Regions from separate parts of the Clostridium sp. B9 genome, predicted to be linked through region 2. Evidence: riboswitches for the same ligand, from Rfam matches in the RefSeq annotation. Region 2 holds a riboswitch; each other region holds the start of a gene.
What was found. Region 2 has a riboswitch for thiamine pyrophosphate ahead of tenA (thiaminase II). Riboswitches for the same ligand answer to the same signal wherever they lie in the genome.
Positions count from the first base shown of each region.

Region 1: another riboswitch for thiamine pyrophosphate. It lies ahead of thiT (energy-coupled thiamine transporter ThiT); the one in region 2 lies ahead of tenA (thiaminase II).
Region 3: another riboswitch for thiamine pyrophosphate. It lies ahead of thiS (sulfur carrier protein ThiS); the one in region 2 lies ahead of tenA (thiaminase II).
Region 4: another riboswitch for thiamine pyrophosphate. It lies ahead of thiC (phosphomethylpyrimidine synthase ThiC); the one in region 2 lies ahead of tenA (thiaminase II).

Region 1 covers NZ_JBNWKA010000003.1:2,292,681-2,300,518, reverse strand. Annotated here, with positions in the region: gene ACQZHJ_RS10235 (hypothetical protein) at 201-614, shown strand; gene ACQZHJ_RS10230 (hypothetical protein) at 735-1,100, shown strand; gene ACQZHJ_RS10225 (alkaline phosphatase family protein) at 1,196-2,485, shown strand; gene cax (calcium/proton exchanger) at 2,740-3,786, shown strand; gene ACQZHJ_RS10215 (pyridoxal phosphate-dependent aminotransferase) at 3,881-4,960, opposite strand; gene thiT (energy-coupled thiamine transporter ThiT) at 5,070-5,765, opposite strand; TPP riboswitch at 5,852-5,956, opposite strand; gene ACQZHJ_RS10205 (S8 family peptidase) at 6,034-7,838, opposite strand, start outside.
Region 2 covers NZ_JBNWKA010000003.1:3,791,337-3,799,174, forward strand. Annotated here, with positions in the region: gene ACQZHJ_RS17160 (ABC-F family ATP-binding cassette domain-containing protein) at 1-1,438, opposite strand, end outside; gene thiT (energy-coupled thiamine transporter ThiT) at 1,654-2,262, opposite strand; gene tenA (thiaminase II) at 2,262-2,927, opposite strand; TPP riboswitch at 3,089-3,189, opposite strand; gene ACQZHJ_RS17175 (hypothetical protein) at 3,243-3,563, opposite strand; gene ACQZHJ_RS17180 (class I SAM-dependent rRNA methyltransferase) at 3,714-4,889, shown strand; gene ACQZHJ_RS17185 (DUF1667 domain-containing protein) at 5,350-5,697, opposite strand; gene ACQZHJ_RS17190 (FAD-dependent oxidoreductase) at 5,700-6,953, opposite strand; gene ACQZHJ_RS17195 (NAD(P)/FAD-dependent oxidoreductase) at 6,967-7,838, opposite strand, start outside.
Region 3 covers NZ_JBNWKA010000003.1:2,669,475-2,677,312, reverse strand. Annotated here, with positions in the region: gene ACQZHJ_RS11695 (siderophore ABC transporter substrate-binding protein) at 1-455, shown strand, start outside; gene ACQZHJ_RS11690 (alpha/beta fold hydrolase) at 570-1,220, shown strand; gene msrB (peptide-methionine (R)-S-oxide reductase MsrB) at 1,282-1,725, shown strand; gene ACQZHJ_RS11680 (DUF6483 family protein) at 1,741-2,040, shown strand; gene ACQZHJ_RS11675 (RelA/SpoT domain-containing protein) at 2,078-2,887, shown strand; gene ACQZHJ_RS11670 (MFS transporter) at 3,189-4,892, shown strand; TPP riboswitch at 4,940-5,040, shown strand; gene thiS (sulfur carrier protein ThiS) at 5,165-5,359, shown strand; gene thiF (sulfur carrier protein ThiS adenylyltransferase ThiF) at 5,457-6,263, shown strand; gene ACQZHJ_RS11655 (thiazole synthase) at 6,265-7,029, shown strand; gene thiH (2-iminoacetate synthase ThiH) at 7,043-7,838, shown strand, end outside.
Region 4 covers NZ_JBNWKA010000003.1:1,041,686-1,049,523, forward strand. Annotated here, with positions in the region: gene ACQZHJ_RS04705 (DUF4352 domain-containing protein) at 1-67, shown strand, start outside; gene ACQZHJ_RS04710 (MATE family efflux transporter) at 121-780, shown strand; gene ACQZHJ_RS04715 (hypothetical protein) at 975-1,130, shown strand; gene ACQZHJ_RS04720 (DUF4184 family protein) at 1,193-1,930, shown strand; gene ACQZHJ_RS04725 (hypothetical protein) at 2,052-2,357, shown strand; gene ACQZHJ_RS04730 (dUTP diphosphatase) at 2,557-3,207, shown strand; TPP riboswitch at 3,365-3,470, shown strand; gene thiC (phosphomethylpyrimidine synthase ThiC) at 3,638-4,948, shown strand; gene ACQZHJ_RS04740 (phosphoribosylformylglycinamidine synthase) at 5,231-7,838, shown strand, end outside.

The DNA of each region.
Region 1 (7,838 bases), 1.5 Mb from region 2:
TAAGGTTAGTATTGCTATTTGCTGGTGGTACTAACCTTTGTTGTTAATATATTTTAGAATAGTGGAGATTTTTAAAATATAACGTAGGAATATTAAACAGTAAGAACGTATTAATTGAAATTTATTATATAAATACTTTGTTATAGTATAAAATTTATAGTATAGTATTAATAAGTTAAAAAATAGTCGGAGGGATAAAGATGTTTTTACAAGAACTAAATAAAGAACAAGGAATAGCTTTTATAAATTTAGTAACTGAGTTTGCTTTAGCAGATGAAGATATAAGAAAAGAAGAAGAAGAGCTAATGAAAGTTTATATAAAAGAGTTAGGCTTAGAAAAAGAAGAGTTAGGCAACATTTCATATGAGGATGCTGTTAAAATAATAAAAGAATCTTCAGATAAAGTTAAAAATATAGTTTATTTTGAACTTGTTAGAATAGGATTAGTTGATGAAGATTGTGATATAGAAGAGGTTGATTTCTTAGAGAAGATAAGTAAGGATTTAAACATATCAAGAGCAAAGAAAATACAAGTAGCAAATTGTTTTTATAATTTCTCAGAAAAAGATGGAGAAGAGAAATTAGAGGATATGGCAAAAGACATAATTGGTTAACATAAAAAAATACTTAAGCTATTTTAGCTTAAGTATTTTTTATTTGTTTACATTACATAATATGGAAAAGTGCTGCTTTTGAGGGTATAATTATAGTAATATGATTTAGGGGGAAGTTATATGGGGAAAATTGCATTTTTAAAAAGAAAAAAAGCAGAGGTATATGAATTTGAGTATAGTGATCAAATAAGAGAATTATGTAAGTTTTATATGATAACAACAAATATAGCTTGGATTTTGGTGCTTTTTGCATTAGTTAAGCCTGTAATAGTTTTACCTTCATTTATAATAAGTTTGATTTTATTTACTACTAACAAAATGAAAGTTTCTTGGAGAGTAAGTGCTTTTTTAGAAAAGATAAGAAATGGTCAAGTAGATGATGCTAGTATGTTCCTAAATAAACTTAAAGGAAAGGTAGATAGAGAAGTTTATGAAGAACTTAAAGTTATATTAAGTAAGAGAAAGAAAAAACTTAAGATAAAATAACATTATATCTTTTATGAATTAATTGTAGGATGTATAATATTTAATAATCAAAAGAAAAGTAAGCTTTGATTGAAATAAGGAGTGTAGAAAACAAAATGAAGAAAAAGTATATGATAGTTATTTCCTTAGATGCAGTTTCATCAAGGGATTTAGATATTATGAAAAAGTTACCTAATATATCTAATTTGATTAAGGAAGGGACTGTTATAAAAAACGTAAAGACAATATATCCTTCTTTAACATACCCAGCACATGTGTCTATAGTTACTGGAAAATATCCAGTAAATCATGGAATAACTAATAATACTGTACTAAAGATAAAGGATAAAAATCCAAATTGGAACTGGTATGGTAATAAAATAAATGGAGAAACACTTTTTGAATTGGCTAAGAATGCAGGGTTAAAGACTGCTGCTATAGTTTGGCCTGTAACTGGTAAAATGAAAATAGATTATAATATGCCAGAGATATTTGAAACAAAACCATGGCATAATCAGATAGTTATGTCAGCTTTAGCGGGGACAATAGGATATCAATTAAAATTAAACAATAAATTTGGACATATAAGAAAGGGAACAAAAGAACCATATTTAGATGACTTTGTAACAGAATGCACTAAATATACAATAGAAAATTATAAGCCAAATTTAACTATGGTACATTTAATAGATGTTGATTCACATAGACATGATTATGGATATAGTAGCAAGGAAGCTTTAGAGGCATTAGAAAGGCATGACAAAAGAGTTGGAGATATAATAGAGGCTTTAAAAAGGGCTAATATATATGATGAAACAACTATAGTTTTATTAGGTGATCATAGTGCTATAGATACGGATAAAGAAATAAGGTTAAATAGTGAATTTAGAAAGAAAAATCTTTTAGAAGTTAAAGATGATAATATAAAGAACTTTAAAGCTATTGCAAGAGAATGTGGAGGATCCTCTTACATCTATTTAAAAGATAAAAATGATAATGAAACAAAGAAACTACTTTTAAATATATTAAATTCATTGAAAGAAGAAGGTGCAATAGAGGAAATAATAGATAAAGAAGAGGCTATTAAAAGGGGCGCTAATGACCAATGTGACTATATGGTAGAAGCTTCAAGAGGATATTATTTTAGTAATTCATTTTTTGGAAATATCGTTCAAGACATTAAAAGTATAAAAGAAGATCATGTATATAAGGCTGTTCATGGATACTCTCCTAATAAAGAACAATATGAAACCTTCTTTTTAGTAAAAGGAAGAGGAATAAAACATGGGTTTGAAATTGATGGAGGAGAGCTTGTAAATCATGGACCAACTTTAGCAAAAATACTTGGATTACAATTTAAAAATAGTGATGGAAAAATTGAAGAGAGAATTTTTGAGAGAGCATAGAATTTAAAAAATATGGTAATAATAATTAATTTATTTAAAATTGTTGAAATTGTCGCAAAATTATGATAAATTAAAATGGTAGAAAATAATATTGCCAATAATTATTTCATAAAATATGTAGATATGTAATTAATTAAAAGAACGCTTATGAATAGCGTTTTTTTTGTTTTATATAGTTAATAAAGTGTTAAAAATGTTAATAAAAATGATATAATGGTGTATGTTAGCAATAAATTATATATGGAGGACAAAAGATGAAAATACTTAAATGGCTTTTAATATTCATACCTATAAGTATTATAGGTGAATTTATGCACTTTTCACCAACAATTATGTTTTTATTAGCGGCTTTAGCTATAGTTCCTTTAGCAGGATTAATGGGGGAAGCTACAGAGGAAATATCATTTTATACAGGACCAAAATTAGGTGGGTTTTTAAATGCTACATTTGGAAATGCTACTGAGCTTATAATATCTTTCTTTGCATTAAAAGATGGACTTTTTGATGTGGTTAAGGCATCAATTGCTGGTTCGGTAATAGGAAATATACTTTTAGTACTCGGTGCTAGTATGTTAGCTGGAGGTTTAAAATACAAAACTCAAGGCTTTAATAAAAAGGTAGTAGAGACAAGTTCAAGTATGCTTTTATTTGCAGTTATTGGACTAACAATACCTGCTATATTTACACATACTATAAAACCTGAATTATTAAACACTACATATGAGAGCATAAGTGTTATTGTAGCAGTAGTAATGTTTGCTATATACATATTAAGTTTAGTATTCTCATTCTTTACTCATAAGGATATTTATGCAGTAGAGCAAGAGGAAGAAGAGGGAGAAGCTAAATGGTCACTAAAGAAAGCTATATTTGTTTTAGTAATTGCCACTGTAATTATAGCCATAGAGAGTGAATTTTTAGTCGGAGCAGTAGAACCTATGACACAAAGCTTAGGATTAAGCGAATTGTTTGTAGGTATAATTCTAATCCCTATAATAGGTAATGCAGCAGAGCATAGTACAGCTATTATAATGGCTATGAAGAATAAAATGGATGTTGCAGTAGAAATAGCTATAGGATCAAGTCTACAAGTTATACTATTTGTTGCTCCAGTTTTAATATTCTTAAGCTTGATATTTAAGCCTATGAGCATTATATTCAATCCTTTTGAATTAGTTGCTTTAATAGTTTCAGTATTAATAGCGAATAGAGTAGTTAATGATGGAGAATCTAATTGGCTTGAAGGAGTTCAACTTTTAGCGGTTTATCTAATAATAGCAGCAATGTTTATGATAGTTTAATAGAAAAATAAAAAACTACCTAGGTTTTATTAAAACTTAGGTAGTTTTTTTCTTGTAATTGGATTTACAATAGCATATTTAGAAATAATATATACTAGTTATAGAAGATTTCTTTTAATAGTTTTATAAGCAGTTTGTTGTCCTCAGGTTTCAATACGCATACTCTGAAGAAATATTCGTTTAATCCTTCAAATGAGGTACAGTTTCTTATAATTATTCCTTTTTTCATAAGGATATCATAAAGTTCTTTAGCAGTTAGTTTTTGTGATGAAATTTTGCAAAGTATAAAGTTGCTATAACTTTTAAATACCTTTAAATCTGCCATTGAGCTTAGTTCATTAAATAAATAGTCCCTTTCATTTTTTAGTTTGGTGGTATTTGATTTTATGTACTCTTCATCTTTAAACATAACTTCACCCATTGAAGTTGCAAATATATTTATATTCCATAAATCAAGTTTTTCTTTCATCTTCTTTTTTGTTTCTTTGTGAGATATAAGTCCATAGCCTAATCTTATTCCGGGAGTTGAGAAGAACTTAGATGTTCCTCTAATTAAGAACAGTTTTGGAAATTTATCTACTAGAGTAGTTGATGAATATATTTCAGGTTCAGTAAATTCAACATAAGTTTCATCAAGCATTACAAAAGTGTTAGTATTAGCTAATAATTCAGTTATTTCATCTTTTGAGAAAGCAAATCCTGTTGGATTATTTGGGTTACATATAATAACTAAATCATAGTTAGAAGAGTTTATTGAATATATTAGCTCTTTGACATCAATTTTAAAGTCATTTTCTTCTTTTGAAAAGAATTTAGCTATTTCACAATTTATTTTTTCAAGTTCACTTTCATATTCTGAGTATGAGGGAGAAAGTAAAAGTGCTTTTTTAGGATTTATTATCTCTATGAAAGAAGAGATAAGTTCAGTAGCACCGCTACCTACTATTATATTTTCTTTTAAGCAGCCACAGTAAGTAGAAATTGATTCTTTTAAAGTTTTATATTCAGGATCTGGATACATAGAAACCATATCTATATTATTTAAAACAAATTCCTTTGCTTTTTGTGATGCTCCAAAAGGATTTATATTTGAACTAAAATCTTTAATTTCTTTTTTTTCAAAACCTAGCTTATTTGATAAGTCAAATAAGTTAGCTCCATGATTTGTACTCATAATTAACCTCCTAAGTTAAGTTCTACTATTTATTATATACTTATAATAAAGTTTTTTAAAATAAAAAATAAAAGGTTTAAGTCTTTAATATGACCTAAACCTTTAAAATTTATGCTATATATCCTGCAGTTGTATTTTTTGAACTCATAGCTTTTATTAATCTATTAATAGGTAAAAGAGTAAGTATTATTATACATATGATTCCATCAGCACCTATTAAAGAGCCGTTTACAAATAGTGAATAAATTATTGGAGACATTCCTTCTGGAGCATAGCTTCCGAAGAAAACAACTCCAGAAATAAAATGACACACAAATCTTAAGAAGATTGCAATGATGGCTCCCGAAATTTTGTGGTTTTTAAAGAATCCTGCAACTCCTAATGCCATATAAGGCAATGGATAATCAAATAAAACTTGAACTGGCTGAAGAATATATGGATCTATAAATAGTGATATTATACCAAATAAAAAACCAGTAAGCATACCAACAAGTGGACCATAAGCAAATGCTATAAGTATTATAGGAACCATAGCTCCTATAGTTATACCTCCTCCTTGAGGAAACTTATATATTTTTAACATGTTTAATACAGTAGTTAAAGCTAATGCTATACCAATGGTTGTAATCATTTTTGTATCAAACTTAATATCTTTGGATTTTATAAGTAGTAAAAATATTAATAGACATGCTATTAATGTAAGTAATGTAAGTGGATTAGTTATTATTTCTTTAAAGTTTCCACCTAAGTTAATCTCTGAAAAACTGTTTATAAAGTCATTTATTATTTCAGAAAATGACATCATAATTTAACCCCTCCTTTTAATAAATGCATAGGGAGGGTAGAAGAAAGAATAAAAAAACCGAATTCTTTAATAAGAATCCGGTTAAAATTCAGCCTAAAACGCTTCCCTACGCTGGAATTAACCAGATCAGGTGTTTGAGGGTTAATAGCTATAAGCTATTTCTCAGCCAAAGGGCACCCCTAGCACATGAAAATAATTCTAAATTAATTTTAGCTCTAAATCTTATTTAGGTCAAGTTAAAATAATAAAAACTTTCAATTAATAAATATTATTCCTTAGGCTTTCTTATAAACAAATTATTTATATAAAATTCTTCATCGGTTGATTTAGAAATTGAATTAGATCTACTTAAAGTGCCTAATCTTAAACTGTTTACTGTTCCAACCAAATCTAAAATACCATATCCTAGATTTCTATTAGGGTATTTATCGTTAGGTCTTTTTTTACAACCTCTAATCAAAAATGTTTGGAGTTTTTGAGCATACATTGTTGGATTGTTTCCATCTATAATACTCCATTGGAGAAGTAGAGCACAACAGCCCGCAGTTACAGCAGCTGCTACACTTCCGCCTGAAACAAGGGAAGAGCCACCACCTGGTTTAGTTGCTATTGCATTTATTCCTCCAGCAGCTATGATTGGCTGAACTATATTATTTCTAGTAAATCCCTCACCAGAACTTGACACTATGGCATTATTATTTTGATTATAGTATGCAGCAGTAATTATATTTGCACAAGTACCAGGCTCTGTTAAGGTAGTTTCCTTAGTTGGAGATAAGAATTTAGTGTTTGGAGCGAGTAATTCCCTTTGAAGAATCCATGCGTCATATTTACCATATACTATATATTCTCCTGTTAGAATGAATTTCCATATACCTTCTGTTATATTATTTGCGCGAATAAGTATGGATTCATCACCAGTGAATTCATCAGGTGAGTCGTAGGCAATCTCCATAGTTGTTCCTTCATATATAAATTTAATATTATAATATAGACCAAATAACCCGACTTTAGTATCGAAGACGGTAATGTTTTTTATTGTTTCGCCAGAAGGAGATGATATACTTAAAGTGAATTTATCAGGTTTTTTACCGTAAATTTGAAGTATGATGCCTTTTTGATTCTTATCTATATTTAATTCTATTATGCTATTTAAGCCTTTTCCAGGTATTTTACTAGAAGTATGTGTATCTGTATTACCTTGATTACCAGTTGAGTTAACAACTACAATACCTCTCTTAGTAGATATTTTATTTATATATCTTTCTAAATTGCTTTCACCAGAATGAGGTCCAAGATTACCACCAATACCTATATAGATTACAATGGGTTTCTGATACTTTATTGCTTGGGTATAAAGATATTTAACTGCAAGGATTGTATCAGTATTTTTATATATAGGAATATTATTTTTAGGATAAAATAATTTTGTAGAGCTTTCAAAGGCTTCTTCTAATTTAACTATTATAAATTTACAGTTTGGAGCGGCTCCTATGAAATCTCTGTTTTTACCACGACCACCTGCAATAGAAGCCATTTGGGTTCCGTGTCCTATATCATCTTTTGATGGAACTATTGTATATGGATCTCCTCCAGCTTTGAAAAGTTTTATAGCTTCATTAATTTCATTTTCACTATATTCGCTGCCATGAAGCATTCCTTCGGGAGTTTTATCTGAATCAATAGTTTGATCCCAGATAGAGATTATTCGTGTAGAATCATCTTCTAGCATAAATTCATCGTTTAAATAATCTATACCAGTATCAATCATACCTATTATTACATCCGTTCCTGTAAGGTTTATATACGGGTTACGATGAAAATTTGTTGCAGAGGAAGCTTCTACTGGGGAGACATTTTCCAAGGTATAGAGTGCTCCTATTTCTGCAAGTATAAAAGGTTGTACCTCTTTTAGCAAAATATCAAGCTTGTCTTCTTTTAAAGAGAGTATAGCTATTCGTTCATCTATTATATATATACTTGCATCTGGAATATCTTCAATTATCTTTTCTATATCACCAAAATATTCAATAACCAGGTTTATAAAATCTGGGTCATTATAAAAGTTTTTTA
Region 2 (7,838 bases):
CTAGTCTATTTAAAGTTTCAATATCTAAGTCATTAGTAGGCTCATCTAGTAATAGTACATTTGGTCCTTCCATTAAAACTCTTAGAAGATGAAGTCTTCTTCTTTCTCCACCTGATAACATCCCTATCATTGTCCACTGAAGTGTACCATCAAATAAAAATTTCTCACACATTTGAGAAGCAGTTATTCTCTCACCAGTAGCAGTTTGTAGATATTCACCAGCTTCTTTTATATAATCTATGGCTCTCATTTCAGGATGCATATGAGTATCTTCTTGTGAGAAACATGCTACTTTTACTGTTTCTCCTTTTATTATCTCCCCACTATCCGGTGCTATCTTTCCTTCTATCATTCCCATAAGTGTTGATTTACCTATTCCATTAGGCCCTACAATACCTATTCTATCACTTCTTAGTACTATGTAGTTAAAATCATCAACTATTTTCTTATCTCCAAAGCTTTTATTTAAATTATCTATCTCTATTATCTTTTTACCTAATCTAGTTCCCATAACAGAGATTTCTATATTTTCATTTTCAATGAACCCTTCTTGATTTACTAATTCATCAAATCTTTGAAGCCTTGCTTTTTGTTTAGTTGTTCTAGCCTTAGCTCCTCTTCTAACCCAAGCAAGTTCCTTTCTCATAAGGTTTTGTCTCTTTTCTTCACTAGCTTTTTCTATAGCTATTCTCTCCATCTTCTTTTCTAAGAAAACTGAATAGTTTCCATCATAGCTAAATAGTCTACCTCTATCTAGTTCAAGTATTCTATTAGTTACTCTATCTAAGAAATATCTATCATGAGTAATCATTAAAAGAGCACCTTTTCTACTATTTAAATAATCCTCTAGCCAGCTTATAGTATCATTATCTAAGTGGTTTGTAGGCTCATCTAATATTAAAAGTTCACTTGGTGTTATCAAGGCAGCAGCAAGCATTATTCTTTTCTTTTGACCACCTGATAGATTTCCAACCTTCTCATCAAAGTTAGTTATTCCAAGCTTAGTTAAGACGTTCTTAGCTTCACTTTCCATATCCCAAAGGTTTAGAGCATCTATTTTTCCTTGTAGCTTTATTAATTTCTCTGAATCAGCATCACTGCTTTCTCCATTATTTATTTTTTCTAAAAGCTCCTCATAATCTCTTAGTATTCTCATTTCATCTGAATTACCTTTAAAAACCTGCTCTAAAACAGTTGCGTTATCATCATAGTCTGGAGTTTGAGCAAGATATTCTATTCTTACTCTATTTGCCTTTGTTATAGTTCCTTCATCAGGTTCTTCAACTCCTGCAACTATTTTTAAGAAAGAAGATTTTCCTGTTCCGTTAACGCCTATAAGCCCAATCTTCTCTCCTTCATTTATTCCTAAAGACACATTATCAGCTAAAATTTTCTCTGAATAGCTCTTACTTATATTTTCAAGAGTTATTAAATTCATCTCTTATCCATCCTTTTCAAAACAAATCTTAGTTTCATTATAATATAAAGTTAACTTTCTTCCAAAACTAAAAATAGGTTGTATCAACTCCTAATAATAAAACTTATAAATACATTCGAACAAATTCTTAATTCCATTCATATCATTTATAAGTTTTATTTATAAGATATTTTGATACAACCTACTATACTTTTCTACTTTAACTTTTAATATATTTAAACTCTATTTGCTACTGGCTTCATTCTTTTTGCTAATAATTTTACTGGCATTATTGTTAATACTATAGCAGTAAGTAAACTTTCTAATCCAGCACTACTAATATTATATATAGCTGAATAAATCCATACATTCATTCCTGGAGGAGCATACTGTCCGAAGAAAACTACACCTGATATTATGCATATAAATGTGCTTAAAGAACCTGCCATAAGTGACCCTAAGAATATCTTGTACTTCTTATCAACCCCAAAGCTTCCTGCTAGTCCCAAAGCCATATTTGATAAAACATAATCTAATAAAAACTGTATAGGATGAACTATAAATGCACTATTTAGTATTTTTAAAAGTCCAAATATTAATCCACCAGTTACACCAACTGATCTTCCATAAACCAATGAAAGTAACATTATTGGTAACATTGAAAAGAATGTAATTTCTCCACCTTGAGGATATCTAACAATTGGAATCATATAAAGCACATATGAAATAGCTACACTCATTCCTATCATAGTTATTTCCTTTGTTGTTATCTTATGCTTTCTTAAATCCATAAAATATAAAACTAATAATACTACTGAAATAGCACCTATTAAATATACACTCATTATTCTTCACCTTCTTCATAAGCCATGTTCCAAAAATCTAACTCATAAAGACTGGCTCTCTTAAATATATCTATTAATCTGTCTTTCTTCTCTCTTGATAGCTTTGAACAAGTCTTGTCCACATATTCTATCCACTCATTCGTAAACTCTGTAAATCCTTGTGCTGAATACTCATCAATCCATGCTCTAAAGAAATTTTTTTCAAGTTTGTCTGCATACTTTTCTGCAATATGTCTCCCTATAAAACTATAGCTCCATGTACAAGGAAGTGTCGCTATTGCTATATCTTCTATATCCCCTGTTAAAGCTATTCCTTGCATATAGCTTGTATAGCTTATTGTAGTACTTTTATACTTTTTAGTTTCAGCCTCTAATTCTGATATACCAAAATCTTTCAAGTACTCAATATGTACTGCAGTTTCATCCTCCATAGTTCCCTTTGTTGATCTATAGAAAAATCTCATCTCTTCCATAGTTCTAGCTTTTACTACACCTGCACAAAATACTTTTGCATACTCTTTTAAATAAAGATAATCTTGAACTAAGTATTCTCTAAACTTATCCTTATCCAAAGTTCCCTCTCCAATTTCTTTTATGAATGGGTGATCTAAATATTTCTCCCATATTGGCATAGCCTCTTTTAATAGTTCTTCTGTAAATCTCATATTATAGATATCTCCTTTAATCTTTATGATTAAACTAAACAGCCAAATAAGGACTACCTAAAAGTTAAATAAAAGGTATAGAAACAAAGAAAAGCTACATCCTGTAGGATGCAGCTTATTTATAAAAAAAGTTACTATAATCTTAAGTTAATACTCTTATAAAACTCTTAAACAGGCTTTCCTACGCTGGTATTACCCAGATCAGGTTTAAGGGTTAATAACAAATGTTATCTCTCAGCCAAAGGCACCCCTAGCTATAAAGTTCCTCTTTATTATATTATTTTTCTTCTACTAATTCCAGTTTTTTATTATTTATCACATTATTCGAAAGTGATTCCAGTAATTTTTATTTTGCATCATTATTTTCATAATCTCCTCATCACTTCCATATTCATCATACCATTTTTCTAAAATTTCATAAGCAACTCCATGATATAGAAGACTTCCGATAACAAAAGGCTTCGCAGGTGCATCACTTAATGAAATTATAGCTACTCCCGTTCCTATAGTTCCATAGATTAATGCTCTCTCTGGAGTAGCAAACTCTTTAGCCTTCTTTTTAAAGTCAGTATTTTTTATGTATCTTTTCAACCTTTTAGGTGTTGGAAAAACAATAGCCTTTATCACTTTATTCATTCCTTAAAAATTACTCTTATTAAAATATATATTCAAAACCTTATCTTTATTCTAAAAGTTTTTGATAAAAATTATATAAGCATTTCTCCTATTGAAAGGCCTATTATGTGTTATAATCTTATAAGAATTATTTTGGAAGGAGCTATTTAAATGGCGAGTAAGTTTTATTTACACAAAGGCAAGAATAAAAAAGCTGAACAAGGTAGACCTTGGATTTACATTGATGAAATAAACGAATATGACGGAGACTACGAAAACGGAGATATAGTTGAAGTTTATAATCATAAAGGATATTTCCTAGGAAAAGGTTACATAAACGATAGAAGTAAAATAACAATAAGAATAATGACAAGAAACATAGATGAAGAAATTGATGAAGAATTCTTCAAAAGAAGATTTAAAGATGCATGGGAATACAGAAAAACTGTAATAGATACATCATCATGCAGATTCATATTTGGAGAAGCTGATTTTCTTCCTGGTTTAACTGTAGATAAATTTGAAGATTACTATGTAATACAAATTTCAACTTTAGGTATGGATAAATACAGAGATTTAGTAGTTAAAATACTAGTTGAAGAGTACGGCGCTAAAGGTGTTTATGAAAGAAGTGACATAAAGACTAGAGAAATAGAAGGTTTAGAACAAACTAAAGGATTCTTAACTGAACCATTTGATACAGATGTAGAAATAGTTGAAAATGGTGTTAAATACATTGTTGACCTTGAGAATGGTCAAAAAACAGGTTTCTTCCTAGACCAAAAAGAAAACAGAGCTGCTATGCATAGAATCTGTAAAGGAAAAGATGTTTTAGACTGCTTCACTCACACTGGCTCATTTGCTTTAAATGCTGGTATAGCAGGAGCTAAATCAGTTTTAGGAATAGATGTTTCTCAACATGCTGTTGATTGTGCTACAAAAAATGCTGAACTTAATAACCTTCAAGATATAGTTAAATTTGAAAAGCATAATGCATTTGATGTTTTAGGAGATTGGTCAAGAGAAGGAAGACAATTTGATGTTGTTATTCTAGACCCACCAGCTTTCACAAAATCAAGAAACACAGTTAAGCAAGCTATAAGAGGATATAAAGAAATAAACCTTAGAGGAATCAAAATGGTTAAAGAAGGTGGTTACTTCGCAACTTGCTCATGCTCACATTACATGGATGAAGAACAATTAAAGAGAACTGTTGCTGAAGCTGCTCATGATGCTAGAAGAACATTAAGACAAATAGAAGTTAGAACTCAAAGTTCAGATCACCCAATACTTTGGAACTCTGATGAGTCATACTACTTAAAGTTCTTCATATTCCAAGTATTTTAAAAACTTTTTGATTTAATGAATATAAAAAATAATACAGGGTAATATAATAGTGTAGCAAGAAAAAGATAAAAAAGCTAAAGCTTATAAATTAAAGAGGTGCTTTACAAAATGGCATACACTCTAAAACTTTATAGGGTAAATACTTAAAATTAAATATAAAATTATTATAATCATGAGGTGCTTTACAAAAATGGCATACACTCATTAATATGGTCATAATCAATTTATATTTAATAATCTATTTTAAGCTACAATGCTAGTTAGGAGTTTTATTCTATCCTAATTAATGTACATATAATATTAGATGTATTAAAAGAAAAGGTATCTGTTTAATAAACAGATACCTTTTCTTATTTCAAAAACTAATTCTAAAAATCAATATTAAAATTCTTTATAAAAGCATGGGGTAGGATAATTCAAATTATTTATTCATTCTAAGAATTAGCTTTCCTAAACTTTATTAAATGACAGTCTTAGCTGAAACAATATCAACTCCAGTTCCTAAAACATTCTCTATAATAATATCTCCAACTTTTATAGGTAGCTTTATTGATGCTTTATTAATTTCCTTCATAACATCAAATATCATTCCTTTTGGAATTGGCTCTTTTGTTTTAACTGGGATGACAATATTATTACATCCGTCTATTTTAACTGTTGAAGTTACTATTCTTGTAGGATTCTTGACCTCATTTAGTCCATATATTTCTCCTCTTTTACAAGTATTACCAGTAACCTTTTCTTGTTCTGTATCTACTGTTAAATGACATCCTCTAGGACATACTATACATATTAATTCTTTCATCATCACTATTCACCATCCTCTAATGAAATTGTTATTGTTCCCTTAGCATCCTTAAGCTTATCCTTAAGTATTGTAATTCTTTCCATCTCTGCTGGAACTACATGAGGCTTTTTAAATTTTTGAATTACATTGCCTTCCTCATCTCTAACAACAATTTGCTTATTCTTAAATACATTTCTAACTCTCATAAATACATTTAAGTTTCCATCTAAAGATTCAATTTCAAATTTTTGAGGAACTGTATACCCTATATTTTCTCCATTTTTAATTTCAACAAAGTTATTTTTTCTCTTTTTACCTTTGATATATTTTGCTGCATTTCTACCTGCATTTTTTGCTTCTTCAGTAACAAAGTCAACTAAATCATGAACATGTACTACATTACCACAAGCAAATATTCCATCTTGATTAGTTTCCATACTTTCTGAAACTACAAGTCCATTTGTTCTAAAATCTAGGTCAACTCCAGCATTCTTTGAAAGTTCATTTTCAGGAATTAATCCAACAGATAATAATAATGTATCAACATCAAATTCTATTTCTGTTCCTTTAATAGGTTGTCTATTTTCATCTACTTTAGCTATGATTACTTTTTCTAATCTTCCATCACCTTTAACATCAATAACTGTATGAGATAAATATAAAGGTATATCGTAGTCTTCTAAACACTGAACTATGTTTCTAGTTAATCCATTAGAATATGGCATAAGTTCAACAACAGCCTTTACTTCAGCCCCTTCAAGAGTCATTCTTCTTGCCATTATAAGACCTATATCTCCTGATCCTAAAATAACTACCTTTTTACCAACCATGTATCCTTCCATATTGATAAATCTTTGAGCAGCTCCAGCTGTGAATATTCCTGAAGGTCTATCTCCTGGAATACTTATAGCTCCTCTAGTTCTTTCACGGCATCCCATAGCAAGAACTATTGCATCAGCTTCTATTTTTAAATATCCCTTCTCAGTATTTATAGCATGTATAGTTTTTCCTTCAATATTTAAAACCATGGTATCTAACATAACTTCTATATCAGTTTCCTTAACCATGTCAATAAATCTCCCTGCATACTCAGGTCCTGTAAGTTCTTCTTTAAATGTATGAAGACCAAATCCGTTATGAATACATTGATTTAAAATTCCACCTAGTTCTTTGTCTCTTTCTATAATCAATATTTTTTCTATTCCATTTTCATAGGCCTCAAATGCTGCTGCTAATCCTGCTGGGCCTCCACCTACAACTACTAAATCATATTTCATAACCATAATCCTCCTACTTAGTTTTTCCACTTATTATATATGAACCATTTTTATCTAAAAGCACATCTTCTATTTTCATTCCAGTCTCACGTGAAATTATTTCTTGAACTCTAGGTTCACAGAAGCCACCTTGACATCTTCCACAACCTGGACGACATCTTCTTTTTACACCATCAATAGTTCTAGCTCCTAAAGTTCTATTTATGCTATCAACAATTTCTCCCTCTGTTATGTTTTCACATCTGCAAATTATTCTTCCGTATCTACTATCCTTATTTATTAACTCAGCTTTTTCTTCTGGTGAAAGTTCTATAAAATGAATCTGTTCTCTCTTCTCATTAAAATCATTTTTCTTTTCTAATGCTAGTCCACATTCTCCAAGCATTTTAACTACATCAACTGCAATTGCAGGTGCAGAGCTTAGTCCTGGTGATTTTATACCTGCTACATCAAAGAACCCTTTTACATCTTTAGCTTCTCCTATTATAAAATCAGTATAATTAACTATAGCACGAAGGCCTGCAAAGTTTCTAATGTTTTCTCTAAAGTTAACTGCCTTAGTTGTTTTTAATGAAACCTCTCTAACCTTTGCTAATCCATCATATTCTGTTGAAACTGAATCCTTATCTTTAGTATCAATAGCATCTGGGCCTACTAATAAATTTCCATGAACTGTAGGCGTAACTAAAACCCCTTTACCAAGTTTAGTTGGACATTGAAAAATTGTCTTTTCAAACAAGCTTCCTTGGCTCTTATCTAGAACATAATACTCACCTTTTCTTGGAATTATTTTAAACCCTTCTTTACAAACCATGTTATGTATCTTATCTGCGTAAATTCCAGCAGCATTTACAATATATCTAGCTTCCACTATATCTCCATTTT
Region 3 (7,838 bases), 1.1 Mb from region 2:
TTATTGATGAAAAAATGAATGAAATAAATAAAAGAATAGAGGGGATATCTTCAAAAGCTTCTAATTTAGAAGAGAAAGCATTAGTAACAATGGTTTATGATGGAGAAATAACTACTTTTGGAAAAGAGTCAAGATTTGGAATGATTCATAATGAGTTTGGATTTAAGCAAGTAGATGAAAATATAGCCACTGAGGATCATGGACAAACAGTTTCAAATGAGTATATAGCAAATATAAATCCAGGATATTTATTTGTAATAGACAAAGGTATAATATCAAGTAGTAAACAAGAACCAGCTAAGGATATTATAGAGAATGAATTAGTTCAAAGAACAGATGCTTATAAAAATGGAAACATAACTTATTTAGATACTAAAGCTTGGTACTTAGGGGGACCAGGGTTACAATCAACAGATGTAATGTTAAGTGAAATAGAAAAGTCATTAAATAAATAATATAATTTAACTTAGGTCATAGTAATTTTTAATGAGAACTATGACCTAAGTTTTTTATTGCTTGAAAAATTTTGGTATATAATTATAATATAATAAAAAGAAGGTGTAAAAATTATGAGAACTTTTAATATAGAAAAAGATTCAATGTGGGGATGTGCCACGAAAAATAAATTTATATGTAATGATAGTGATAAGTTAGTAGTCTTACTACCTGGTATGGGATACAATCTAGATAAAGCATTAATGGATTATAGTAAGCAATTAGTTTTAGACTTAAAGTTTGATTATTTAGGTTTAGAATATGGCTTTCAAGCTAATAAAAAAGAGTTTGATAGAAATAATAAGGAAGAAGTTAGAGAATTAGCACTAGAGAGTTTAGATGTTATCTTAAGTGTAATTGAATTACAAGGTAGAAGGCATAAAAAAATAATATTTATAGGAAAAAGTTTAGGAACAGTTCTGCAAAATTCATTAGGTGAGAAGATTAAGAGTATTCAGGAAGTTAAGATAAAAGATGTTTATTTAACTCCTGTTAATAAAACTGTTGAAACTGGAATAAGAGAAGGATCTTTAGTTATAACAGGAAGCAAGGATGCTTTAATCACAAAAGAAAATATTGAGAAAATAAAAGAACTAAATGGTTTAGAACTTGTAGAGGTTGAAGGTGCTGGACATTCTCTATGTGTAAAGGGAGAAGTACTAAGTAGTATAGAGGTTCTAAAGGAATCTATAGGTAAAATTAAAAATTATTTACAAAGAATATAAATAATATAGCACGGTTATTATAAAGGGATGGAAAATTATAAATAACTAGGAGTTGAGAATTTTGAAATATTCTAAAAAAGAAAAAGATGAATTGAAAGAAATATTAACAGAGGAACAATATTATGTAACTCAAGAAAATGGAACAGAAAGACCCTTTACAAATGAATACTGGGAATTTGATAAGGAGGGAATATATGTAGATGTAACCACTGGAGAGCCTTTGTTTACTTCTAAGGATAAATTTCCATCATCATGTGGGTGGCCAGCTTTTTCAAAGCCAATAGAAAGAAGGGTTATAAAAGAAAAAGTTGATAAGACTCATGGTATGATTAGAACAGAGGTTAGAAGTAGATTAGGAGATTCTCATTTAGGGCATGTATTTTGTGATGGTCCAGAAGAGTTAGGTGGATTAAGATACTGCATAAATTCTGCATCTTTAAAATTTATTTCTAAGGAAGAATTAAAAGAAAAGGGATATGAAGAATTTTTAGAGATATTTGACTAAAGAAGAGGTGTTTAAATGGGATTTTTATTTAATAATGATGGTGACAGTGATTTTAAGTTAAGTGATACTTATTCAAAAGATGATATATTTTGGATAACATTGAGAGGACTTATTTCAAAAGGAAAAATCGATGAAGCTGAGGATATGCTTTTTGGAGAGATTGAAAATAACCCCAGTGAAGAAGTATATGAAATAGGTGAAAAGATGTATGCTCTTTTATCAAAGAAAAGTGATGAGGAGCTTGTTGAGTATAACTTCTCTAGAGAGGAAATAGAGTTAGGCTTACAGGATTTAAAAAAGATAATGAGAAAATAGATTTGAATTTATTTCATGGACTAAGGGGAGGTATCTTATGAGAACTTTAAGCAATAAGAGCTTTTTAGAAAAATATCCTCATGCTGAGGAAATAATAGAGAGAAGTAATATTGAGTTTAAAAATTTAGAGGAGATATTTTACGATTTTGTTAAGTTTGAAAGTTCCTATGAAAATCAAGCTGATTTTATAGCTAATATATTGCGTTCAAATGAAAATGTCCATTCTGTTAAATCAAGAATAAAAAACCCAGAGAGACTTATTGAAAAGATAATAAGAAAGACAGATGATAGGAGAAGCAAACACGGTGGAGATTTTCAATTCACTGTTGATAATTATAAAAATGAAATAACAGATTTAATAGGAATAAGGGTATTACATATATTTAAAGACCAATGGAGAGATATTCATGATTTTATAATGAAAACATGGAATATCATAGAGATAACAGCAAATATAAGAGATGGAGATGATAGATTTATCTTTGATGATTTAGGAATAGAGGTTATTTCAAGACCATCTGGTTATAGATCTGTTCATTATCTTGTAGAGTGTTATCCAACTAATCAAAAGGTGATTGCTGAGATACAGGTTAGAACTATATTTGAAGAGGGTTATGGAGAGATAGATCATAGGCTTAGATACTCACATACAGAAATTCCAGAAATATTAAAGTCAAATCTACTTTTATTTAATAGAATAGTTGGAAGTGCTGATGAAATGGCATCTTTAATTAATCAACTTAACAATAGTTTAGATGATAAGTGTAATTACTATGAAAGCAAGCTTAGAGAGAAAGATGAAGAAATTAAAAAATTAAAGGAAGTAATAAATAATAGAGAAATATAATTATATGGCAGTACTGAAGCTCATTTAAAGTTTTGGTACTGCTATTTTAATACAGTATGAACAAAATATTAACGAAATGTTAATAAGATAAAGAAAACTTTTAGCTAAAAGGGTAAAATAAAGAAATTTGAACCTATTTGCCTTTTGAACTTGAATTTAAAAAGGAGTAATATGAACATAGTTCATTGTGAATTGTATTAATAGTATTTAAAGTTATTATTTCTTTAAAATAGATTTTATACTAAGTTTTGTAAGTTAAATAAGATTAATACAATTCATAACTAAGAAAGGTTGTGAAGAAATGAATAAAAAATCAACTGCTATAACTATGCTTGTATTTCTACTAGGTATATTTATGGGAGCAATTGATTCAGGTATTGTATCACCAGCTAGAGATATAATAGCTAATGGATTAAATGTTTCACAAGATGCTAGTGTATGGGTTGTAACAATATATACTTTAGCTTATGCTGTTTCAATGCCAATAATGGGTAAACTTTCTGATAAATTTGGTAGAAAGAAAGTTTACATGGTATCAATAATTTTATTTGGATTAGGTTCTTTATTATGTGGAGTTTCAGATTATGTAGGTAGTTATTCATTCCTATTAGCTTCAAGAGTTATAGAAGCAATTGGTGGCGGTGGTATAATGCCAATAGCTACAGCATATATAGGAACATCATTCCCAGTGGAAAAGAGAGGATCAGCTTTAGGAATGATTGGTGGAGTATATGGAATAGCAACAGTTATAGGACCAACTTTAGGTTCAGGGATACTTTCTATATTCGGAGATAAAAACTGGGGATTTTTATTCTTGGTAAATGTTCCAATAAGTATAATAATATTACTTTTAGCAACTAGATTAGAAGAAAATACTTCAACTGAAAAGGCTAAGAAATTAGACTTATTAGGTTCAGGCGTATTGGCTGTGTTAATATTATCTTTAATGTACGGAGCTACAAACTTAAAATTCTATGATTTTACGAATTCAATAAAATCAACTGAAGTTTGGCCATATTTATTAGTATTTGTGATTTCAATACCAGTGTTAGTTTGGGCTGAAAAAAGAGCAGAAGATCCAGTTATCAACTTATCATATTTTACTAATAAAGAGATTGCAATAACTTTAATATTAAGTTTTGTAGTAGGTTGTGGATTAATGGCAACAGTATTCATTCCTCAATTTAGTGAAAATATATTAAAAACACCAATGGGAAGTGGAGGATATATAACTACTATATTTGCAGTGTTTGTAGGTATTGCAGCACCTTTAGGTGGTAAGTTTATTGATAAAATAGGGGTTAAGAAAGTATTATTAACAGGTTTGTTTTTAGTTATAATAGGTAACCTTTATCAAGGATACATAACAACAAAATATCCTGGTATGATGAATTTAATAATAGGACTAGCTATCATGGGATTTGGATTAGGTTTCTCTATGGGAACTCCAATAAACTATTTAATGCTGAGTTTAGTTCCAGATAAAGAAGCTACAGTAGGACAATCAGCAGTATCCTTAGTTAAATCAATAGGTATTGCAGTATCACCTAATATACTTATTAACTTTATATCAGATGCAGGAAGAAGAGTTCCAGATGCATTACAAAAAGTTATGCCACATATGGATGGAATGTCAAATGCCATGACAAATGCAAGTGGAGCATCTACAAGTTTATCAAATGCAATGAGCAATGCAAGTGTTACTAATATTTTTAGTATTGTAAAGGAAATGGTTAAGTCTCAATTTGCAGCTTTAGGAGATAAATTTGCAAATAATCCTCATGTGAATATAAATATGATTCAAAATTCATATATGGATAAATTAGATAGTGCTAAAGGAGCAATAGAGGGTGCATTCCAACATACAATGAATACAGGTTATACTAAGTTATTCTTAACATGTGCAATAATAGCTTTAGTTGGATTAATACTAACATTTATGTTAAATAATAAATTAATAACTGCAAAAAATAAAACATTAAAAAAACAAGAAAAAAATAATTGATAAAAATTTTCTATTGATGTATTATAAAGTAAATTAAATAAATTTTAAGATATTGCTAGGGGTGCTGTAAAAAGCTGAGAGGGAGAAATCCTAACTCTAATAACCTGATTTGGTTAATACCAACGTAGGGAAGTATATTTTAGACTTTGATTCATCATAGTCAATAGAGATATTATGATTGATTAGAATATATTTTTTAAAAGGTTTAGCAATAATTGCTAAACCTTTTTTCTTTGGGTTAAAGCAATATTAAGAGGAAAAGAGGTGGGAATATGAAAGTCAATGGAAAGCAAATGGATAAAAAGGATTTAAAGACTATTTCTGATTTGTTAGAAAAATTAAATGTTAATAAAAATAGAGTAGTAGTTGAGTTGAATAGAGAAATAATTAAAGTTGAAGACTTTGATGAAATCCTATTAAATCATGAAGATTCTATAGAAATAATAGCTTTTGTAGGTGGAGGCTAAGAGCGTGTGATTATATTTTAATTAGATATAAAGTTTCTTATTAAAATATTTAAGGGAAAGAAAATTTAGAAATAGTATTTTAGAGAGTTGAGAGCTTATGAAAGTAAAAGTTAATGAAAAGTGGATTGAGGTTTGCGAAAGTAAAGATTTATATTCTTTAAAGAAAGAGGTTTTAGAGGAAGCAGATATTGTTGTTTTAAATGGATATCCAATAAATGAAAATAAGGTGTTAAAAGAAAATGATAGAGTTGTTTTTATAAAGAAAGGAATTGTTCCAACCAAAGATGAATTGGAAGCATTAATGGTTTCAAGACATAGCCCAGGAGTTCATGAAAAGCTTAAGAAACTTAAGGTTTGTATAGCAGGCTGTGGAGGACTTGGATCAAACATAGCTATTTCTCTAGCAAGATTAGGTATTGGATATATTAAACTTATAGATTTTGATGTGGTTGAGCCTTCAAATTTAAATAGACAACAATATTACATTGATGATATAGGAGAGTTTAAATCACTTGCATTAAAGAAGAATATAGAGAGAATAAATCCCTTTATAAAAGTAGAGGCTGAAGTCATGCTTATTACAGAAGACAATATGGATGTATTAAATGAGGTTAATGTAGTTTTAGAAGCTTTTGATAATGCTGAGTATAAGGCTATGCTTTCTAATTATGTTTTAAGAAATATGAGAGAAAAGTACCTAATAGCAGCTTCTGGTATGGCTGGATTTTATGATTCTAATTTAATAAAGACAAGGAAGATTACAGATAAGTTTTATCTTTGTGGTGATGAAGTTAATGAAGCTAAGGAAGGGGATGGGCTTATGGCTCCAAGAGTAGCTATATGTGCCAATCATATGGCAAACTTAGTTTTAAAAATTGCAGTAGAGAAATGGGAGGAAGTATAAAATGGACAAGTTAATCATAGGTGGAGTAGAAATAAAAAATAGACTTTTTGTTGGATCAGGAAAGTATCCTTCAAATGAAATAATAAAAGATGTGCTAAAAGGAAGTGGGGCACAAGTTATAACACTAGCTTTAAGAAGAGTAGATTTAGATAATAAGGAAGAGGATATTCTTCAAAATATACCAAAGGATGTAATCTTACTTCCTAATACTTCTGGGGCAACTAATGCTGAGGAAGCAATAAGAATAGCTAGAATAGCTAGAGCTATGGGCTGTGGGAATTGGATAAAGATAGAGGTTATTTCAGACTCTAAGTATTTACTTCCTGATAATGAAGAAACAATAAAAGCTACAAAGGTTTTAGCTGATGAAGGGTTTATTGTTTTACCATATATGTGTCCAGACTTATATGCTGGAAGAAGATTAATAGAAGCAGGAGCAGCTGCTGTTATGCCATTAGGGGCACCAATAGGAAGTAATAGAGGAATAAAAACTAAGGAGCTTATTCAGATTATGATAGATGAGTTAGATATTCCTATAATAGTTGATGCTGGTATAGGTAAGCCATCACAGGCTATGGAAGCTATGGAAATGGGTGCAGCAGCTTGTTTGGTTAATACAGCTATAGCATCTTCAGAAAATCCAATAGAAATGGCTAGAGCTTTTAGCATGGCTGTAGAAGGTGGAAGATTAGCTTATGAAGCTAGACTGGGAAGAGAATCTAAATTTGGAAATGCATCATCTCCATTAACAGGATTTTTAGATTAAGGGGATGAATGAAGTGAGTTTTTATGAAGTAATAGAAAAATATAGAGAGTTTGATTTTAATAAATATTTTGAAAGTGTACGAAAAGGGGATGTACTTAGAAGTATATATGAGAGAAATAAAAGCGAAGAGGATTTATTAAATTTACTTTCTCCAAGAGCTACAGAAGTTTTAGAAAATATGGCTCAAGAAGGACGAGAGCTTTCTTTAAAATATTTTGGGAAAACAGTTTTATTATATACGCCAATGTATATTTCAAATTATTGTATAAATAAATGCTCTTACTGCGGATATAATGTTGAAAATAAGATTTGTAGAAGAAAACTTAATCAAGAAGAAATTAAAAAAGAAGGGAAATTTATTTCAGAGGAAGGTTTTAAGCATATTTTGATATTAACGGGGGAAAGTGAATATCACACTCCGGTTGAATATATAGAAGAAAGCATAAGGACTTTAGGCGAAATGTTTCCTTCTATAACCTTAGAAATATATCCAATGACAGAAGATGGATATAAGAAAGCTGTTTTAGCAGGGGCAGAGGGGCTTACTGTTTATCAAGAGACATATGATGAAGAGGTTTATGATAGAGTGCATATAGCAGGCCCAAAAAAAGATTATAAATTTAGATTGGATGCTCCTGAAAGAGGGGCTAAGGCTGGCATGAGAAGTTTAGGGATAGGTGCATTACTGGGACTTTCTGATTTTAGGGTTGATGCTTTCTTTACAGCTTTACATGGAAGGTATCTAAGAAAAAAATATCCTCATATAGATATAAGTTATGCATTGCCTAGAATAAGGCCTTGTGAGGGAG
Region 4 (7,838 bases), 2.7 Mb from region 2:
TTTAAGTTTAGATAACATTAAGTTAGTTGTAGAAGGAAACAAAAGTGTTCAATTTTCACTTAAATAAAATAATAAAAGACTAGGATTTTTCCTAGTCTTTTATTATTTATATGTTATTATGTGAATCTAGTAACTGCAACATTCTTAACTCAGGCTTTAATAAGTCTTTCAATGGGAATGTTAAATAGTGCATCTAAACCATATGGAGATTCAGCTATAGCAGCTATGGGAATAACTTTAAGAGTTTCAGCATTAGTTTTATTTGTGGTTATTGGCTATAATCAAGGTTTCCAGCCAATAGCAAGTTTTAACTATGGAGCTAAGAACTTTGAAAGATTAAAAGAGGCAATAAAGATCTCAATAAAGAGAATAAGTATATTTTCAGTAGTTACTACATTGCTTTTATGGATATTTGCAAAACAAGCTATAGTAGTATTTAGTAATGATCCAGAAGTTATAGAAATAGGTGCTAAGGCTTTAAGGTTTAGTACACTTATGTTCCCATTACTTGGGTATCAACAATTATATGCTATATTATTCCAAGCATTAGGGAAAGGAAAGGAAGCTTTAATAACATCAATATCAAGACAGGGAATATTCTTTGTACCAGCTATAATAATACTTCCAAAATTATTTGGATTAGATGGAGTGTTATTAACACAGGCTGTATCAGATTTCTTTACAATACTATTGACAGTAGTATTGGCATCAAAACTTAAAAAGAATTTAAAAGAAGAGGAAAAAGAGGCAGCTTTAACTGGAGAAGTTGCTTTAGGATAATTAGAAGAAGGGTTGTATTTTAAATACAACCCTTTTTTTAGCTTAAATGTAAAACTGATTAGATAATTAAGTAGGCTTAAGGCATTATAGATTCGATAATAACTTAAAATAGAATATTAACAAAATATTGAATAATATGTTAAAATATTGGTAGCAAATAGAGGCTGAAATTTTATTATGAGCAGGTGAGGGTTATGAAAGAATATGTCTATATTTTTTTATATGTAGTTTTATTTATAGCTTTAGGAGCTTTTGATGAATGGGTATACAATTTAATAATAGCAATATTATTTGTTATGGTATCTTGGCTTTGGAGTAAAGAAAGGAAGAAAATTACTAATAAAAAGTGATTGGGGCTTGTATATTTTCTGTGTTATAATTAGTAATACTAACAAATGAAGGGGGACTAGGTATGCCTTTTACATTGGCACACCCAGCAGCTATTGTCTGCTTAAAGAATAAAAGATTTAATTTTACAGCTTTAGTTTTAGGAAGTATGGCTCCAGATTTTTTATATTTTATTAATTTTAGACCATATGGTCATTTGGGGCATGAGTTTTTAGGATTTTTAATTTTAAATTTACCAATATGCTTTTTATTAGCATATGTATTTCATAATGTAGTGAAGGCACCTCTTATAAGTCATATGCCAAGGCCACTAGACAGTTGGTATGGTTATTTAAGAACTGAGAAGTTTACTTTAACTTCATTTAAAGATGTTTTAGTTTTTTCATATTCGGCATTATTAGGTATGTTAACACATATAGTATGGGATGCATTTACTCATAAAACAGGATTCTTTGTCAATCATATAGGTTTTCTTCAGAAGAAAATGATTACAATTGGTGGGTATGATGTTTATGGATATAAGCTTGTACAACATATAAGTACACTTATAGGTTTAATTATAGTATTAATAGCTTTATATTTACTTAAGGATAAGCGAAAAAGAATTTTATGGGGACATAGAAGTTTTAAGGAAAAATTTATTTATGATATCTCTATAATAATTATTTCTATTGTAGTTTTAGTATTAAGCTATTTAGTGTTTAGTTTTTGTGGAATAACTTATGGAATAGGGGCTTTAGTTATATCTATAATAAATAGTGTTTTTATTGGAAGTATAATATTAGGGTTTATATATAGGTAAATTACCAAGAATGTATTATTACATAAATCTTACACTATTATTATAATTTTTTAGTGAGTTATAGCTTTAGGAGATGGTATAATATAGCTACTAAGATACTGATGGAAAGGAATAAAGTCTTATGGATAAAGTTCTTTTAGTGAAAAATATATTAGATGCATTAATATTTGTAGGTTCATCTATTATTGGTGCAATATTATATGGATTTATTGATAAAAAGTATAGCTTAACAGAGAAAATTTTTGACCCTTTTAAAATTAATTATAAATGGGAATGGATTTTACATTTGGTTTTGGCAGTTCTAGTAATTATGACAATTAATTACTTTGGAATATATGTGTTTAAAATTTCATGGTTTATAGTTATTGCTTTAACGGGATTTGTTACTGGAATTTGTATATATAATTCTAATAGGAAAAGTTTGTAAATAGTGATTAGTAAGAAAGCTTAGAATTTTATTCTAAGCTTTTTATGTTATATAGAGAAAAGTTCTGTAATTATAAGTTAATTAAAAATATTATTAATAAAATGTTAACAAAGTGCTAATTATATATTATTTTAAGTATATTCAGAGTTTGTGAAATTGTAAAATTTAAAATAAAATTAACATGAAGGGTGGTGATTATATGGCTGGTGAACAAAAAGTCAGAGACGTATATATCCAATATGAACAAGATGGAGAAACTCCAAAATATGAAACTCCTTTAGCGGCAGGTGCAGATGTATTTGCAGCAAGGGATATGGTTATAAGACCATTTGAGAAAGTTGCAATTCCCTTAAACTTAAAATTTGCAATTCCTGATAATATGGAAATACAAATTAGAGCAAGAAGTGGACTTTCATTAAGAACAAACTTAAAAATTTCTAATTCAATAGGGACTATTGATGCAGATTCAATAAGTAACATATCTGTAATATTAGAAAATAATTATAATATAGCAAATCTTCCTTATGAAATTGCTAATAACATTGAAATATTAGAGGATTTAAAAAATAATTATACAGAAGTTAGATTAAAGGATTATTTGGAATCAAAAGGGAATGATATGAGTGTTTATGAAGAAGAAGGCGCAAGAGCATATAGAAAACTATTAAAGACTTATATATATTTAGATAAGAATGGAAATCCTTATGGAACTATATACATAAAAAAAGGAAATAGAATAGCTCAAATGGTTTTAGCTAAATATTATAAGGCTAATTTTATAGAAACTGATGACGTTTCAAAACATAAAAGTGTAAATAGAGGCGGGGGATTTGGTCATACTGGTTTTTAGATTAATTAGATAGAAATATATATAATTTTTAGCAAGAAGAGTGTAAGATTATTAGAATGGGATAAAGAGTAAGAAATATTAGATAAATAAAAATAGTAAATATACTTGAATTTATTAAATAATAGGAATATAATGAGAAAAAATGAATAAAATTAATCGTATGTGCTAGGGGTGCATTTTATGTGCTGAGAGGACAGCTGTCTGTCTAACCCTTAAAACCTGATGTAGTTAGTACTACCGTAGGGAAGCCAAAGAACTATTGTTTATTTATATTTAAACATTTAGGTGTTAAATATATTTATTTAAGTGTTTATTAAGCTTGCCTTATGGCAAGCTTTTATTTTTTATAAAAATATAAAAATATATAAATAGGATCCTAAATTTAATTTAACTGCGCAGTTAAGAAATAATAAAAAAGGGAGAACTAATTATGAATTATACAACACAAATGGATGCTGCCAAGAAGGGCATAATAACAAAGGAAATGCAAATCGTTGCAGAAAAAGAAAACTTTGATGTTAAAGAGTTAATGAGTTTAATGGCTGAAGGAAAAATAGTAATACCAGCTAACAAGAACCACAAAAGCATAAGTGCAGAAGGTGTAGGACAAGGGTTAAAAACAAAAATAAATGTTAACCTAGGAATTTCTAAGGATTGTGCAAATATTGATTTAGAGTTAGATAAGGTTAAAAAAGCTATAGAAATGAAAGTAGAATCCATAATGGATTTAAGTAGTTATGGAAAAACTTATGATTTTAGAAAAAAACTTGTTGAGATTTCTACTGCTATGATAGGTACTGTTCCTATGTATGATGTTGTTGGTTTTTATGATAAGGAGCTTAAGGATATTACTGTAGATGAATTTTTTGATGTTGTAGAAAAGCATGCTAAGGATGGAGTTGACTTCGTTACTATACATGCTGGTTTAAATAGAGAAACTATAAATACTTTTAGAAGAAATAAGAGATTAACAAATATTGTTTCAAGAGGAGGATCACTTCTTTTTGCTTGGATGGAGTTAAATAACAGAGAGAATCCTTTCTATGAATACTTTGATAGATTATTAGATATATGTGAAAAATATGACTTAACACTTAGCTTAGGAGATGCTTGTAGGCCCGGTTCAATAGCAGATGCAACAGATGCTATTCAAATAAAAGAGTTAATAACCTTAGGGGAATTAACTAAAAGAGCTTGGGAAAGAAATGTACAAGTTATAATTGAGGGACCAGGTCATATGTCAATAGATGAGATTGAGGCGAATATGATTTTAGAGAAAAAACTTTGCCATGGAGCACCATTCTATGTTTTGGGGCCAATAGTTACTGATATTGCTCCAGGTTATGATCATATAACAAGTGCTATAGGGGGCGCTATAGCAGCTACTTATGGGGCAGATTTTCTTTGCTATGTAACTCCAGCAGAACATTTAAGACTTCCTAATTTAGATGATGTTAAAGATGGAATAGTAGCAGCAAAAATAGCAGCTCATGCAGCTGATATAGCTAAAGGAGTTAAAGGAGCTAGAGAAGTTGATAATAATATGAGTAATGCTAGAAAAAGACTTGATTGGGATGAAATGTTCTCATTAGCTATAGACAGTGAGAAAGCAATAAGATATAGAGAAGAATCTACACCAGAGCATAAGGATAGTTGTACTATGTGTGGAAAGATGTGCTCAATAAGAAATATGAATAAAATTCTTGAAGGAAAAGATATCAACCTTTTAAGAGAAGACTAATTTTATAAGAGATATATTTATTAGTTTTAAGATTTACTTTCTAGCATATTTATTAAAATACGAAAGTTGAATTGATAAAACTAATTATATATCTCTATTTTTATACATAATAACGAATTATTTTATTGTAAAAATGATTTTTATGTATAAAATAACTTGCAAAAAACGAACGTTTGAATAATTTTAAGTGTTGACAATACGTGTTTAGAGTGGTAATGTTTAATTAACGAATGATTAATAATTAATAATAAATAATGTTCGTGTTTTGAATGGGGGATAAAAATGTCTGGTATTAGAATGGTATTTGTAGAAAAGAAAACTGGTTTTAATGTTGAAAGTCAGATATTACTTAAGGATTTTAAAGATAACTTAAGAATTAGTAGCTTAAAGGATGTAAGAGTTTTAAATAAATACATACTAGGAAACATGGCAGAAGAGCAATATAGAAATACGGTAAATACTATTTTGTCAGAAGCTCCTGTAGATAAGGTTTATGAGGAGAATTTTAATATTGCAGAGGATGAAAAAGTATTTGGAGTTGAATACTTACCAGGTCAATATGATCAAAGAGCAGATTCAGCATCAGAGTGCATAATGCTTTTAACTGGTGAAAAAGTTCCTGTTAAATCATCAAGAGTTATAGTTCTTAAAGGTGATTTAAGTGAAGAAGAAGTTGAAAAAATAAAAGCTTATTATATAAATCCGGTTGATTCAAGAGAAGTTGAAGCCTTATCAAAAGTTTTAGAAGAAAATTTAGAAGAACCAAAGGCTGTAGAAGTTTTAAATGGATTCTCAAATTTTTCAAAGGAAGAGCTTAAAGAATTCCACGGAATGAATTCTTTAGCAATGAGTTTAGAAGACTTAGAAATGATAAGAGATTATTTTAAGAGTGAAGATAGAAATCCAACAATAACAGAGATTAAGGTTATTGATACTTACTGGTCAGATCATTGTAGACACACTACCTTTGAGACAATAATAAAAGATGTTGAAATTGAGGACGGTAAATATTCAGAACCAATAAAAAAAGCATATGAAGATTATAAAAATTCAAGAGCTTATGTTTATGGTGATAAGTTAGAAACTAGAGATGTTAAGCTTATGGATTTAGCTACAATCGCTATGAAAGAACTAAGAAAAAGAGGCATGCTTGATGATTTAGATGTTTCAGAAGAGATAAATGCCTGTTCAATAAATATTGACATAGAAACTGATAAGGGAACAGAAGAATATCTTTTAATGTTTAAAAATGAAACACATAATCACCCAACTGAGATAGAGCCATTTGGAGGAGCAGCAACTTGTTTAGGAGGAGCTATTAGAGATCCACTTTCAGGAAGAAGTTACGTTTATCAAGCCATGAGAGTGACAGGAGCAGCTGATCCAACAGTTAGTATTGAGGAAACTTTAAAGGGAAAATTACCTCAAAGAAAGATAACTTTAGGAGCAGCTCATGGCTATAGCTCATATGGAAATCAAATAGGTCTTGCAACTGGACAAGTTTCAGAAGTTTATCATCCAGACTATGCGGCAAAGAGAATGGAAGTTGGGGCAGTTATAGCAGCAGCACCTAAGGAAAATGTAATAAGATTAGAACCTTCAAAAGGAGATTTAGTTATACTTCTTGGAGGGAGAACAGGAAGAGATGGTATAGGAGGAGCTACAGGTTCATCTAAAGAACATACTGAAGAATCAATAAATCAATGTGGCGCAGAAGTGCAAAAGGGAAATGCACCTACAGAGAGAAAAATTCAAAGATTATTTAGAAATAAAGAAGTAGCTCAAATGATTAAGAGATGTAATGACTTTGGTGCTGGTGGGGTGTCAGTTGCCATTGGAGAGTTATGCAGAGGGATTGATATAGATTTAAATAAAGTTCCTAAAAAATATGAGGGACTAGATGGAACGGAGCTTGCTATTTCAGAATCTCAAGAGAGAATGGCAGTAGTTGTTTCAAAAGAGAATGCAGAGAGATTTATTAAACTATCAGAGGATGAAAATCTAGAATCTAATATTGTAGCTGAAGTAACTGATACTGATAGATTAAGAATGATATGGAGAGATGATGTAATAGTTGATATTAAGAGAACTTTCTTAGATACAAATGGGGCAAAGCAAGAAATTTCGCTAAAGGTTAAATCACCAACTGCATATCCATATGAAGTTCAGAAGTGTGATGTTAAGAGAAAGTGGTTAGATTCATTGAGAAACTTAAATGTTTGTAGTCAAAAAGGGCTAATAGAAAGATTTGATTCCACAATAGGAGGTGGATCAGTCTTAATGCCTTTAGGAGGAAAATATCAATTAACTCCTTCAGAAGGTATGGCTGCTAAGATTCCTGTATTAGGAGGAGAAAGTAAGGATGCTTCTTTAATGACTTATGGATTTAATCCTTACTTAGGAATTTGGAGTCCATTCCATATGGCATTTTACTCAGTTATTGAATCAGTAACTAAGATTGCTGCTATGGGTGGAGATTATAAAAAGGTTAGATTAACTTTCCAAGAGTATTTTGAAAAGCTATTAAAAGATAAAGAAAAATGGGGAAAGCCTTTTTCAGCTTTACTAGGTGCTTATAAGGCTCAAATGGATTTAGGATTACCTGCTATTGGTGGTAAAGATTCAATGTCAGGAAGCTTTGGAGAAATAAATGTTCCGCCAACTTTAGTTTCATTTGCAGTAGGCTTAGAAAAAGCTTCAAAAATTATTTCACCAGAATTTAAAGAAGTTGGTTCAAGCTTAGTTCTTATAAAAGCTGAAAAGTTAGAAGATGGAACTATAGAGATGGAAGGGTTTAAGAAAAATCTAGAAAGGCTTTATGAATTAATGGGAGAAGGAAAAGTAATTTCAGCTTATTCACTTAAGTTTGGGGGAGCTTCAGAAGGAATTA